Regions from separate parts of the Pseudochelatococcus sp. G4_1912 genome, predicted to be linked through region 1. Evidence: riboswitches for the same ligand, from Rfam matches in the RefSeq annotation. Region 1 holds a riboswitch; the other holds the start of a gene.
The links. Region 1 has a riboswitch for cobalamin ahead of metE (5-methyltetrahydropteroyltriglutamate--homocysteine S-methyltransferase). Riboswitches for the same ligand answer to the same signal wherever they lie in the genome.
Positions count from the first base shown of each region.

Region 2: another riboswitch for cobalamin. It lies ahead of VRZ32_RS03885 (TonB-dependent receptor plug domain-containing protein); the one in region 1 lies ahead of metE (5-methyltetrahydropteroyltriglutamate--homocysteine S-methyltransferase).

Region 1 covers NZ_JAZDRL010000002.1:851,439-857,382, forward strand. Annotated here, with positions in the region: gene hisD (histidinol dehydrogenase) at 1-935, shown strand, start outside; gene VRZ32_RS11055 (UPF0262 family protein) at 1,087-1,575, shown strand; gene VRZ32_RS11060 (low molecular weight phosphatase family protein) at 1,577-2,020, shown strand; cobalamin riboswitch at 2,075-2,315, shown strand; gene metE (5-methyltetrahydropteroyltriglutamate--homocysteine S-methyltransferase) at 2,425-4,779, shown strand; gene VRZ32_RS11070 (aminotransferase class IV) at 4,780-5,574, opposite strand; gene pabB (aminodeoxychorismate synthase component I) at 5,571-5,944, opposite strand, start outside.
Region 2 covers NZ_JAZDRL010000001.1:832,895-838,838, reverse strand. Annotated here, with positions in the region: gene VRZ32_RS03895 (FecCD family ABC transporter permease) at 1-849, opposite strand, end outside; gene VRZ32_RS03890 (ABC transporter substrate-binding protein) at 846-1,724, opposite strand; gene VRZ32_RS03885 (TonB-dependent receptor plug domain-containing protein) at 1,752-3,647, opposite strand; cobalamin riboswitch at 3,828-4,019, opposite strand; gene VRZ32_RS03880 (MFS transporter) at 4,293-5,504, shown strand; gene VRZ32_RS03875 (DNA translocase FtsK 4TM domain-containing protein) at 5,712-5,944, shown strand, end outside.

The DNA.
Region 1 (5,944 bases):
GGACGGCTATTGAATCAGTTGGGCTTTATGTGCCCGGTGGTACGGCGAGCTATCCTTCGTCTGTACTGATGAACGCGATACCAGCGCGCGTGGCCGGTGTGCCGCGTATTGTGATGGTAGTGCCAACGCCTGGCGGTGTTGTTAATCCGCTTGTGCTGGCTGCAGCGCGCCTTGCTGGTGTGGATGAGGTATACCGGGTTGGTGGCGCGCAAGCCGTTGCAGCACTCGCGCACGGTACGGAGACAATCGCGCCTGTTGCCAAGATTGTGGGGCCGGGCAATGCATATGTTGCGGCTGCCAAGCGACGCGTGTTCGGGCTTGTGGGCATTGATATGATTGCGGGACCATCGGAAGTGCTGGTGCTGGCGGATGGTAATGCTAATCCCGAATGGATTGCTGCTGATCTTCTGGCGCAGGCTGAGCATGATACGGCTGCGCAATCCATCCTGATAACTGACAGTGCCGATTTGGCTGATGCGGTTATGGTGGCTGTTGAGGGACAACTTGCTACCTTGCCGCGCGAAAAAATTGCGCGCCAAAGCTGGGATGAATTTGGTGCGGTTATCATTGTGCCATCATTGGCTGAGGCCATTGGCCTTGTTGATCGGATCGCGCCGGAGCATCTGGAAATCGAAGCTGAGAATGCTGAAGAGCTGGCTGCTGCAGTTCGCAATGCGGGTGCGATTTTCCTCGGGCAATACACACCAGAGGCCATTGGTGATTATGTCGGCGGCCCTAACCATGTGTTGCCGACCGCGCGATCTGCACGATTTGCGTCAGGGCTTGGCGTGCTTGATTTTCTAAAACGTACCTCCATTCTGCAGTGTACGGCTGAAGCTTTGCACGCCATCGGCCCCGCCGCCATTCAGCTTGGCGAAACTGAGGGCTTGCAGGCGCACGCGCGTTCAGTCAGCATCCGACTGAACCTTGGATAGATAGAGCATTTTCCCGATTCATTGAATCGCTCAAGATGCTCCAGGTTATTGAGTGGGCGCATTTTCGAACCGAGAAAGCGGTACTCACTTTTTCTGAAAAAGCTATAGAGTCGGGCAAGATGGTGTGGCGAGATAAGCGAAAGGCCGGGATGTGACCAGCGCTGACGATGACAAGCGCCGACGGCTCGTATCGGTCACGCTGGATGAAGCGTCGCTTGGGCGCGGCAATTCAGATCAGGAACACGAACGCGCCATCGCAATTTGGGATATCATTGAGGAAAATACTTTTGCTGTCTGCGGGCATGAGGGTGGCCCTTATGCGTTGCGCATCTCGCTGGTTGATCGCAAATTGGCGCTGGAAATCCGCGAGGCTGAGGGCGAGGCAGTCGTTTCACACTTTCTGTCGCTGACGCCGTTTCGGCGCGTGATCAAGGATTACGAGCTGGTCTGCGAAAGCTATTATGCCGCTATTCGCACCGCTACTCCCTCGCAAATTGAAGCGATTGATATGGGGCGGCGCGGCTTGCACGATGAAGCATCCGAGCTGCTGCGCGAGCGGCTGGCAGGTAAGCTCACTGTGGATTTTGATACCGCACGCAGGCTCTTCACCCTGCTGTATGCGCTGCACTGGAAGGGTTGATATGGTGACCGGCGCGGGGAGGCGTCGCATCCAGTCAGTGTTGTTCATGTGTGCGCTTAACGCTGTACGCTCGCCTATGGCCGAGGGCATTACGCGGCATTATTTTGGCCGCTCGCTCTATGTTGCATCCGCCGGCGTCAGGCCGGATGACATGGATCCGTTTACCATCGCTGTCATGGATGAGATTGGTATCGACCTTAGCCGCCATAAACCTCACTCGCTTGAGGAGCTGGAAGACACTGGCTTTGATTTGATCATTTCCCTTTCACCCGAGGCGCATCATCGTGCGATGGAGCTGACGCGCACGATGGCCGTTGAAGTGGAATATTGGCCCACAGTTGACCCCACAGCCGTTCACGGTTCGCGCGAGCAGCGACTGGAGGCTTACCGTGCTGTGCGAGAGAGCTTGGTGAAGCGCATTACTGAGCGATTTTCTGGCGTATAAAACAACGACATAAACATATCTTTATATTCGTACTTGACCGCTACCTTTTATCTGCCATAGTGCGCGGATCGTGGTTCTTCATACCTTTCGGGGCGATGAAGCCAAGAGGGAATCCGGTGTGATGCCGGAGCTGCACCCCGCAACTGTTAGCGGTGAGCGTTTATCCATTTTATGTCACTGATGGTTTGGGGGTGGAACCAATCACTTGCGATTGGTCTGCACCTGTACATCGGGAAGGCCGGATAAGCGTGTTGACCCGTGAGCCAGGAGACCTGCCACGATCGCATAATCGTCCTCGGGCGGGGTCCCCGGTGGTCGCAGGTCGTGGCCTCTTGGGGAATTCCTATGGAGTGTTCACGTGCGTCCGCTCGGCCTTTTGCCCCCATTGTTAAGGGGTTTAGCCGATGTCTGCATCTGTTTTGGTCGCCACACTTGGTGCGCCACGCATTGGTCCACGTCGTGAATTAAAGGCGGCGCTGGAGAGTTACTGGTCCGGAAAAACCGGCTCTGATGCCTTGTTGGAGGTTGCTGCTGGCCTTCGAGGAGCAAACTGGGCGCGCCAACACGCGGCCGGTATTACGCACATCCCGTCAAATGATTTTTCACTGTATGATCAGGTGCTTGACACAACAGTGACCGTAGGTGCCATTCCTGCTGGCTATGGGTGGAAAGACGGTGCTGTATCGCATGAAACCTACTTCGCCCTTGCGCGTGGTACGCAGGGCGAGCAGACATGTTGTACGCATAAAAGCGCAAACGACCATGCTCATACTAACGGTGCAGCCGGGTTATCTGCGCTGGAAATGACCAAGTGGTTCGATACCAATTACCATTATCTGGTGCCAGAATTTGTGCGTGGGCAGGCATTTGAGTTGGCGTCTACCAAGGTTATTGATGAATTCCGCGAGGCAAAAGCGCTAGGCTATCATACACGTCCTGTGCTGGTGGGGCCTGTGACATTCCTGAAGCTCGGTAAAAGCCGTGACGAGCATTTTGATCCGCTGCTGCTGCTGCCCGGGCTTTTGCCGGTTTACACCGAGATATTGCGTCGGTTGGCGGCACATGGTGCGGATTGGGTGCAGATCGATGAGCCGGTGCTGGCGCTCGATATTGATGATGCAACCCGCGCTGCCTTGAGAGCAGCCTATGAGATGTTTGCGCGTGCTGTGCCGGGGTTGAAAATTCAGCTCACAAGCTATTTTGGTCCACTCGGCGATAACCGCGCGACTGCTTTGGCATTGCCAGTTGCCGGGTTGCATCTTGATTTGACGCGCGCATCCGAACAGCTTGACGGTGTGTTGAAGGAGGCGCCTGCGGGGCTGGTGCTTTCGCTTGGTGTGATTGATGGCCGTAATGTCTGGCGTGCTAATCTACCGGCGATCCTTGATCGGATTGAGCCAGTCATGGCCAAACGCGGCACGGATCATCTCATCGTTTCATCGTCGTGCTCGTTGCTGCACGTGCCGTTTGATCTGGCACTGGAAACGGGGCTTGATGAGGAGCTGAAGGGCTGGTTGGCATTTGCGGCGCAAAAGCTCGATGAACTCTCCATTCTGGGCCGGGCCCTGTCATCTGGGCGTGGTGCGGTGAAGGAAGAGCTTGCGGCATCACAAGCAGCTGTGGATGCGCGTAAGGCTTCGCCTCGCATCCATAATGCGGCGGTAGCCGCGCGGCTTGCGGCGGTGAAGCCCGAGGATGCACGCCGTGCGCACGCTTTCAGTGAGCGGCGGAAAGCGCAGAATGAAGCTCTACGTCTACCCGTTTTTCCCACAACGACGATAGGCTCTTTCCCTCAAACGGGTGAAGTGCGCAAAGCGCGCGCAGCGCACACGCGTGGTGAGTTGGATAATGCGGGATATGATGCTTTTCTACGGCGGGAAACGGCAAATGCTATTCGCTGGCAGGAGGAAATCGGTATCGACGTTCTCGTGCACGGAGAGTTTGAACGCAACGATATGGTGCAGTATTTTGGCGAGCGTTTGGATGGTTACGCTTTCACGCGCACTGGATGGGTGCAGAGCTATGGCTCGCGTTGCGTGCGCCCGCCTGTGATTTATGGCGATGTGTCGCGCCCTGAGGCGATGTCTGTGGCGTGGACAACTTATGCGCAATCGCTCACCGACAAGCCGGTGAAAGGCATGTTGACGGGACCGATCACCATGCTGCAATGGTCGTTCGTGCGGGATGATCTATCGCGCGCCGATGTCTGTCGTCAGATTGCATTGGCACTTCGTGATGAGGTGAGCGATCTGGAGCGCGCTGGTATCAGTGTGATTCAGATAGATGAACCCGCTATCCGGGAAGGACTACCGCTGCGCAAAGCCGATTGGGCGCATTACCTCGATTGGGCCGTGGAGAGTTTTCGGCTGTCGTCGTCTGGCGTGCGGGATGCAACGCAGATCCATACGCACATGTGCTATTCGGAGTTCAACGACATCATCGATGCTATTGGTGCGATGGATGCTGACGTGATTTCCATCGAGACCTCGCGCTCCAAAATGGAACTGCTCGATGCCTTCATCACATATCGTTATCCCAATGAGATTGGCCCCGGCGTATATGATATTCATGCGCCGCGTGTTCCTTCAGTCGCAGAGATGGAGGCGCTGCTGGAAAAGGCGGAGCAAAGATTGGCGGCTGATCAGATTTGGGTCAATCCCGATTGCGGTTTGAAAACGCGCCAATGGGAAGAGGTGCGGCCAGCATTAGTTAATATGGTGGCCGCCGCCCGTGCATTGCGGGCGCGTGTAGAAGGCTGATTATCCGCCAAATAGTAGGCCGGTCAGCCTTGTGCTAATCGGCTTATCATCGGGGAGCACCCTTCCAGCAAGTTTGCAAACTTGACGAATGCCAAGGCTCGACGTGAGGAAAATTTCTTGCGCGCGTTTAAGGTCATCGGCGGTGAGGGAGGCTTCGCGCCCGCCCTCCACGAGAACGCGCGCGCGTGTGATGCCGGGCAGTGCGCCGTCAGAAAGCGGCGGCGTCAGTAGGGCATTATCGATCACGGCGAAGATATTGGCGGCTGTTGCTTCTGCAATTCTGCCAGCGGTATTGATGAGTATCGCATCATCTGCGCCCAGCGTTTGAGCTTCGCGCCTTGCGATGATGTTATCGAGACAATTAATGCTCTTCACGCCAGCGAGGGGCGATTGTTCGTTGCGACACGTGCTGTTGGCGATAATCAGATGGGCGGGTGGTAATGCGGCGCTTGCTGGGAAAGCGGTTATGAGCACAGTTGGCCGCGATTCAGTTGGCGGGGCTAACCCACGTGGACCACTACCGCGCGCGACTGTTAGGCGCAAAGAGCCTTCTTGCAACCGATTGGCTTGCAAAACTGCTGTTATTGCAGCTTCGATATCAGTGTTCAGAGGGGGTAGGCTGATGATGTCTGCCCCAGTCCGCAAGCGCGCTAGATGTTGCGTTAGGCATTGTGCCTGGCCGCTTGAGACGCGGATGGTTTCATAAAGCCCGTCGCCAAGCAGAAACCCACGATCGGTGATGGCAATGTGTGCGTTTTCGGCTTCGAGCAATTGTCCGTTCAGCCAGCAGATCATGATGCGTCACCTGTCACAGCACGCAAGAGGGGGCGCATTTTCAGCTGTGCCTCATCGTATTCAAGTGCAGGGACGGAATCGGCAACGATGCCGCCGCCAGCTTCCGCAATCAGGGTATTATGTTGACGCACAAGCGTGCGGATTGCGATGCTGCTATCCATTGCACCATCTGCGCCGAGCCACACGATGGAGCCGAAGCACACGCCCCGTTGGCGCTGCTCCAGTTCGTTGATAATCTCCATCGCCCGGATTTTGGGCGCACCCGTGATCGAGCCGCCGGGAAAGCAGGCCCGCAACAGGTCAACCACATCGCAATCCGGCTTGAGTTGTCCACTGATGGCGGAAACAAGGTGATGCACCGAGGCAAAAG
Region 2 (5,944 bases), on a different contig from region 1:
TAACAGCACACGGCTGGGCTTGCGATGCGCCAAGGGGCGTACAAGATGCGGCACAACCAGGCCAACGAAGCCAACCACACCTGTAACCGCCACTGCACTACCAACGGCAAGCGCCGTACCTGCGATCAGCTGTACCCGTAATCGACGAAGGTTAAAGCCGAGGCTCTGAGCTACTTCCTCGCCAAGGCTCAATGCATCGAGTGCAGGTGCGGACATCAGCAGCAGCGCCCAACCAAACATCATCGGCGCAATGACAAGTGCGACATCTGACAGGCTGCGATCGGTAAGTGAGCCCATAAGCCAGAATACAATCTCCATCGCAGCAAAGGGATTGGGGGACAGGTTAAGCGCAAGCGCGGTTAGCGCCCCGGCCAGGCTATTGATGGCAACGCCTGCCAAAACCAATGTCATCGTGCCAGCGCCCCGGCCAGCCAGCGCGTAGAGAATGATGCTCGCCACCACCGCGCCAGCAAAGCCGCCAAGCGGAAGTGCAAACGAGATTATCCCTGCAAGGCCGCTATAAAACACAATGACCGCGCCGAGCGCTGCTGCTCCGGATACGCCCATCACACCCGGTTCGGCTAGTGGATTACGCAGTAGACCTTGCATAGCCGCGCCCGTGATGCCAAGGCTGAAACCTGTGAGAAATCCCAAAATTGCGCGCGGTAGCCGCAGCTCCAGAAATATCAGACTCGCGAGGCCTTCTCTTCCATGAATGAGATCTGCTGAGGCAGCGAGGATGTTGAGTGATGTATCGCCGATCATCAGCGAGACCACTGTCAACGCTAAGGATGATAATACCAGCAGTACCAAACTTGTGCCATAGGAGAGGGGCCACCGTTCAATCATGGTGCAGCCTGCAAGCTTTGGCGCAAATAGCCTACAGCATCGGCAGAGCTGGGGCCTGCACATACCCATAAATGCTGGGGGATGTTGATGAAGCGGGTGCCTTGCCGCTTTAGCGCTCGTATTGCGGGGTGATCTAATAGCTGCGAAGCGCGTGCAGGGCCGTTCTTCTCACTGGCGTCGATGATGATGACATCTGGCTGATGATTGAGAATGGCTTCAAGAGACATGCGCCCATATCCCGAAACACCTGTCTGGGCTGCGATGTTTATGAGACCTGCTTCTGCCAGAATGCTGTCAGGCAGTGTATTGGCGCCGGCAACAATGTTGTTGGATTGCAGCACCAGCGTTTTCAAGACAGGCAGCGGGGTGGATTTCGCTAGGTTGGCAAGGCGGGTATCCATTGCCTTAATGGTGGCTTCGCCTCGCTTTTGTTGACCAATGAGTTCTGCAACAAGGCGTATTTGCGCGCGAATGGCATCGAAGGTGTGGGGCACTTCGAGTGTGATAACCCGAATTCCAAGCCGGCGAAGCATCGCAAGCGTGGCTGGGGCAGTAAAAGTACTGGCCAATACGAGATCGGGAGAGAGCGCACGCACTTCTTCTGCGCGCCCTTTATTTGTGGCATACGCTGATGCGGCCTTCGCCCAATCAACATTTCGTGGATCATGCGACAGGTATGAAAGCGAAGCGATCTGTTCGGGATCAGCCAAAGTGAGCACTAAACCGTCAGCACACATATTAATGGAGACGATATGTTGCGGACCATCTGTTTTAGCTGCAGCAACAGTGTGTAATGCCAGCCACGTGCATGCCAGGAGTACAAGGGCTGGCAGGGCGCGCCAAGAGATAGTGCTAATTGCTATGCGCCCCGCCATGTTCCCCAAATCCGAACAATTGGCCAGTTACTGCGGAGAAAACCGCAAGCCGGCATAAACGCCAAGCCCTGGCCGTAGAAAACCTGTTGGATTTTCATAGCGACGATCGAACAGGTTGTCGACGCGTGCAAACAAAACTGTCTGTTCATCTGCCTGATAATCCGCAGCCAGATTCACGGTTGCGTATCCAGATGTACGCAGACGTGTGATCGAGAAATCGCGATTGCCGTCAACAAATGCTCCAACATAAAGCGCCGTTGCAGACAATCGTAGCTTGTCGTTGGCCTGCCAGAATGCGGTAAAGCTCGCCTTATGCCGGGGGCGACGTAACAATTCCTGACGTGCAATATCATCGCGTGCGAGGGTAAAGGTGTAATCGATGCGCATGTCGACATCTTCTGTTAGCTGCACAGCGCCAAATGCTTCCACGCCTCTCGTCGTTGCTTGTCCCACGTTAGTGTAAGAGGTGAATGTCGTGTTGGTATTGATCAGGTCATTGATATTGTTGTGAAAGTATGTTGCCCCTACGAGCACTTTCTCATTCGCGAAAGGCTGCTCGAAGCCCAGATCGTAGCCGGTGCTGGTTTCCGGTTTTAGATCAGGGTTGCCGTAGAAATCAAAAGCAGGGCGTGAGTCAGCAAAACGCTGGCTGAGCGAGGGGGCCTTGAAGGCTGTGCCGATGCTGCCTTTCAAACGTGTTTCCGTTACGGGCAATGTCAATGTTGGAGCAAAGCGCCAGGTGGTGTGTCCGCCATAATCATTATTATCGTCGTGACGAATGTTTGCCGCAAATGCGAGGCGTTCAGAGATTTTCCCCTGCCATTCGATGAACCCCGCAGCATTGTTGCTTGATGCTGTAATCATGTCATCATCAAACCGCTCGCGCTCATGCTGGAGGCCGAGGATTAGTGTGTGTTCAGGGGTTATTGCGATATCTGTACGCCAATCATGGATTGTGCGTTCGCCAAGGTTGCTATTAACGATCCCTGGCCCGTAAGCATTGATAGGCCCCGTATTATGGCGATCTTCATTCGCATAGCCAACGCCGAACGTATTGTTGATGCGCCCGTCCCACATCGACCACTCGCCCTGCGCCCGCGCGAGGAAACGCTGATTGCGCTGTGCACTGCGGGCAGGGTTTGGGGCGCTTGGCCAGCCGTCATCCATTGTGTTTTTCAGCAAGGCGTCTGTATAGCGTCCTATAAATGAAAGACGCAGGCTTTCTGTCAGGTTTACGCCGAATCTGGATGCGAAAGACCAGTTATCATAGGAATCGTCATTGATACGCTGTCCCGCTGGCACCAATTCAGGTGGCGTTACGGGCGTTGCTTCGGTGCGCATATGGGCCGCCGAGAGGAAATAATCAAACCGATCATTCCCGCCGGATGCCTGAGCTGTCTGGTTGAAGGTTCCGAAGGATCCGCCTTCCATCTCTAATGATGCTTTTGGGGGGGCTTTTCCGGTCTTGGTCGTGATGCTGATAACCCCGCCCAAAGCATCGGCGCCATAAAGGCCACTTTGCGGACCGCGCAAGACTTCAATGCGAGCAATATCAGCCGTCGGCAGATGGCCAAAATCATAAGCGCCGGTGGGCGTGGATGGGTCATTGACCGGCACACCATCAATCAGCACCTTAACATGATTGGCACTGGTGCCGCGAATGAACACTGATGCCTGCCCGCCTGGCCCTCCTGTTTGGACAACGCTGGTGCCAGGCACAGGGGCGAGAGCATCGGGAAGGGTGCGGCGTTGGGTACGGGCAATTTCCTCAGCGGTAATCACTGTTACTGACGATCCCACTTGTCGCACGGGTGTAGGCAGCGAGGTTGCGCTGACGGAAATCTCGTCGAGGATGAGCGTCGGTTCAATTTGCTGCGCAAAGGCTGCAGGGGAGGGGAGAGTGCAGGCTGCTGATGTTGCCATCAATACAAATATTGTATGCGTGCTACATAGGCCAAGTGGCCGCGCTGCTTGAGACACAGTAAACCTTTCAGGCGCTGGAGCGTTGCATCTCCAGCGTGTGGCACGTCACTGCGAGATAATGCCTCTGCTTGCATAGTGCGAAGCGAAAAGCCCCACTGGCACACCCCGACCAATGACTCCGCGATGACCACGGTTGACGGCAGGTCTCCTGGCTTGCAGCTCAACGCTCCCACCGCCTTCCCGGAGTTGGCTCCAGTGGCATCATGGCGGAAAGCTCGCTGCTTACAGTTGCGGGGACAGCCGCAGAATAGCGCTGGCGCGCACTGCGTTCCCTTTTGATCCCGTGAGGGAACCGTCACCTTATCGATATCCCGCACTGGCAGGTCTGTCAAAGCATGAGATCATCCATGGCATGAGTGCCATGGTTAGCCGCTATGCAGATTGCGCCATCACCTGTGCTGGTTCTTGTGTGGTATAGCTCTAAAGCTTTGAAACAGTAGCTATTGCTTTCTTGTTTTGCATCGATCAAGAACAAGTGCGCGGCCATTGTTGGGTGGGCGTTTTGTGGAGGAAAGTCGGGTGTCCATTAATCAGAATGAGGCTGCGGATTTGTCAGCCTCTGACGTGAACAATGCGGTTGGACGCATGCCTGTTGAAAGCACGGCATTTGTTATCATCGCAGCGATCAGCTTCAGCCATCTGTTGAATGACATCATGCAGGCGCTGTTCACGTCGATGTACCCGATTTTCAAGGCGGATTTTAATCTCGATTTTGTGCAGATCGGGTTTCTGACTCTGGCTTTCCAGGTGACGGCATCGCTGCTGCAACCCCTGATCGGGATGTATACAGACAAGCGCCCGATGCCATACTCGCTCTCTGCAGGCATGGGCTTCACCTTTTTCGGCCTTCTGCTGCTAGCGGTCGCTCATGATTATATGATGCTTGTGGTTGCAGCATGTCTGATTGGCATTGGCTCTTCAGTTTTCCACCCGGAAGCGTCGCGCGTGGCGCGTATGGCGGCCGGTGGGCGGCATGGGTTGGCGCAATCGCTGTTTCAGGTTGGCGGTAATTTTGGCACGGCGATTGGGCCATTGCTCGCTGCCTTTATTGTGTTGCCACGTGGTCAGGGTAGCGTTGCATGGTTTTCGTTGATCGCACTGGTTGCCATGGTGATCTTATGGCGCGTCGGTGGTTGGTATAGTCGATATCGTAAGGCAGCAGCGTTGCGCCCGGTTATCGTGCATAAAAGCACCCTGCCGCGCAGAACTGTGGTCATCAGCCTGATCGTGCTATGCCTTCTAGTGTTTTCGAAAAACATCTATATGGCAAGCATTTCAAGCTATTATATGTTTTATCTCATCGATACATTTGGCGTTTCGGTGCAGGATTCGCAATTGTTCCTTTTCCTGTTTCTGGGTGCTGCGGCAGCAGGTACGGTGATCGGTGGGCCGATCGGTGATCGTTTCGGGCGCAAGACCGTGTTGTGGGTTTCCGTGCTGGGCGTATTGCCCTTTACGCTGATGCTCCCATTCGCAAATCTTTTCTGGACAGGGGTGTTGTCTGTGATTATCGGCGCCGTGATGTCGTCTGCCTTTCCGGCAATTGTGGTGTTCGCACAGGAGCTTGTTCCGGGAAAAGTTGGAATGATTTCCGGCCTTTTCTTCGGGCTGGCATTCGGCATGGGCGGTGTGGGGGCAGCTGCCCTTGGCGCTTTGGCAGATCACCGGGGAATCGTATTCGTCTACCAGATGTGTGCGTTTTTACCGGCAATCGGTTTGTTGACAGCGTTTCTGCCGAATTTGCGACAGCCTCGCCTTCGGATCATTCAGGGCGGTGAAAATACGGACCCGGCCTGACATTTTGCTATAATTAAATTTATTTCTGATCAATTTAACCATGTCGCCGGTGCTTGAGTTAATTCGAGCTTAACCGGCGACATCTATATTTAATAGAATCACGTCATCCCGCTATTGCGCTTGAGAACCTGATCTGCCCAAACCATGCGAACCATACGACGGACTTCGTCCCAAGCCGATGATATCTCCGACGCGCTGCGGCGCTTCATGCTGAATCGTGCGGTTGAGCTGGCAGGCCTTGCTTTGCTCGCCGTTGTAGGTGCAGCCGTCGTGGCATTGATGACTTGGTCGGTCACCGATCCAAGTTTCACACATGCTACAGATCAGCATGTTGCCAACATGCTGGGATTGCCTGGAGCGATCTTTGCTGATCTTGCCATGCAGATTTTTGGCCTTGGCTCCATTGCTCTGTTGGTGCCGTGTGCTATCTGGGCCTTCAG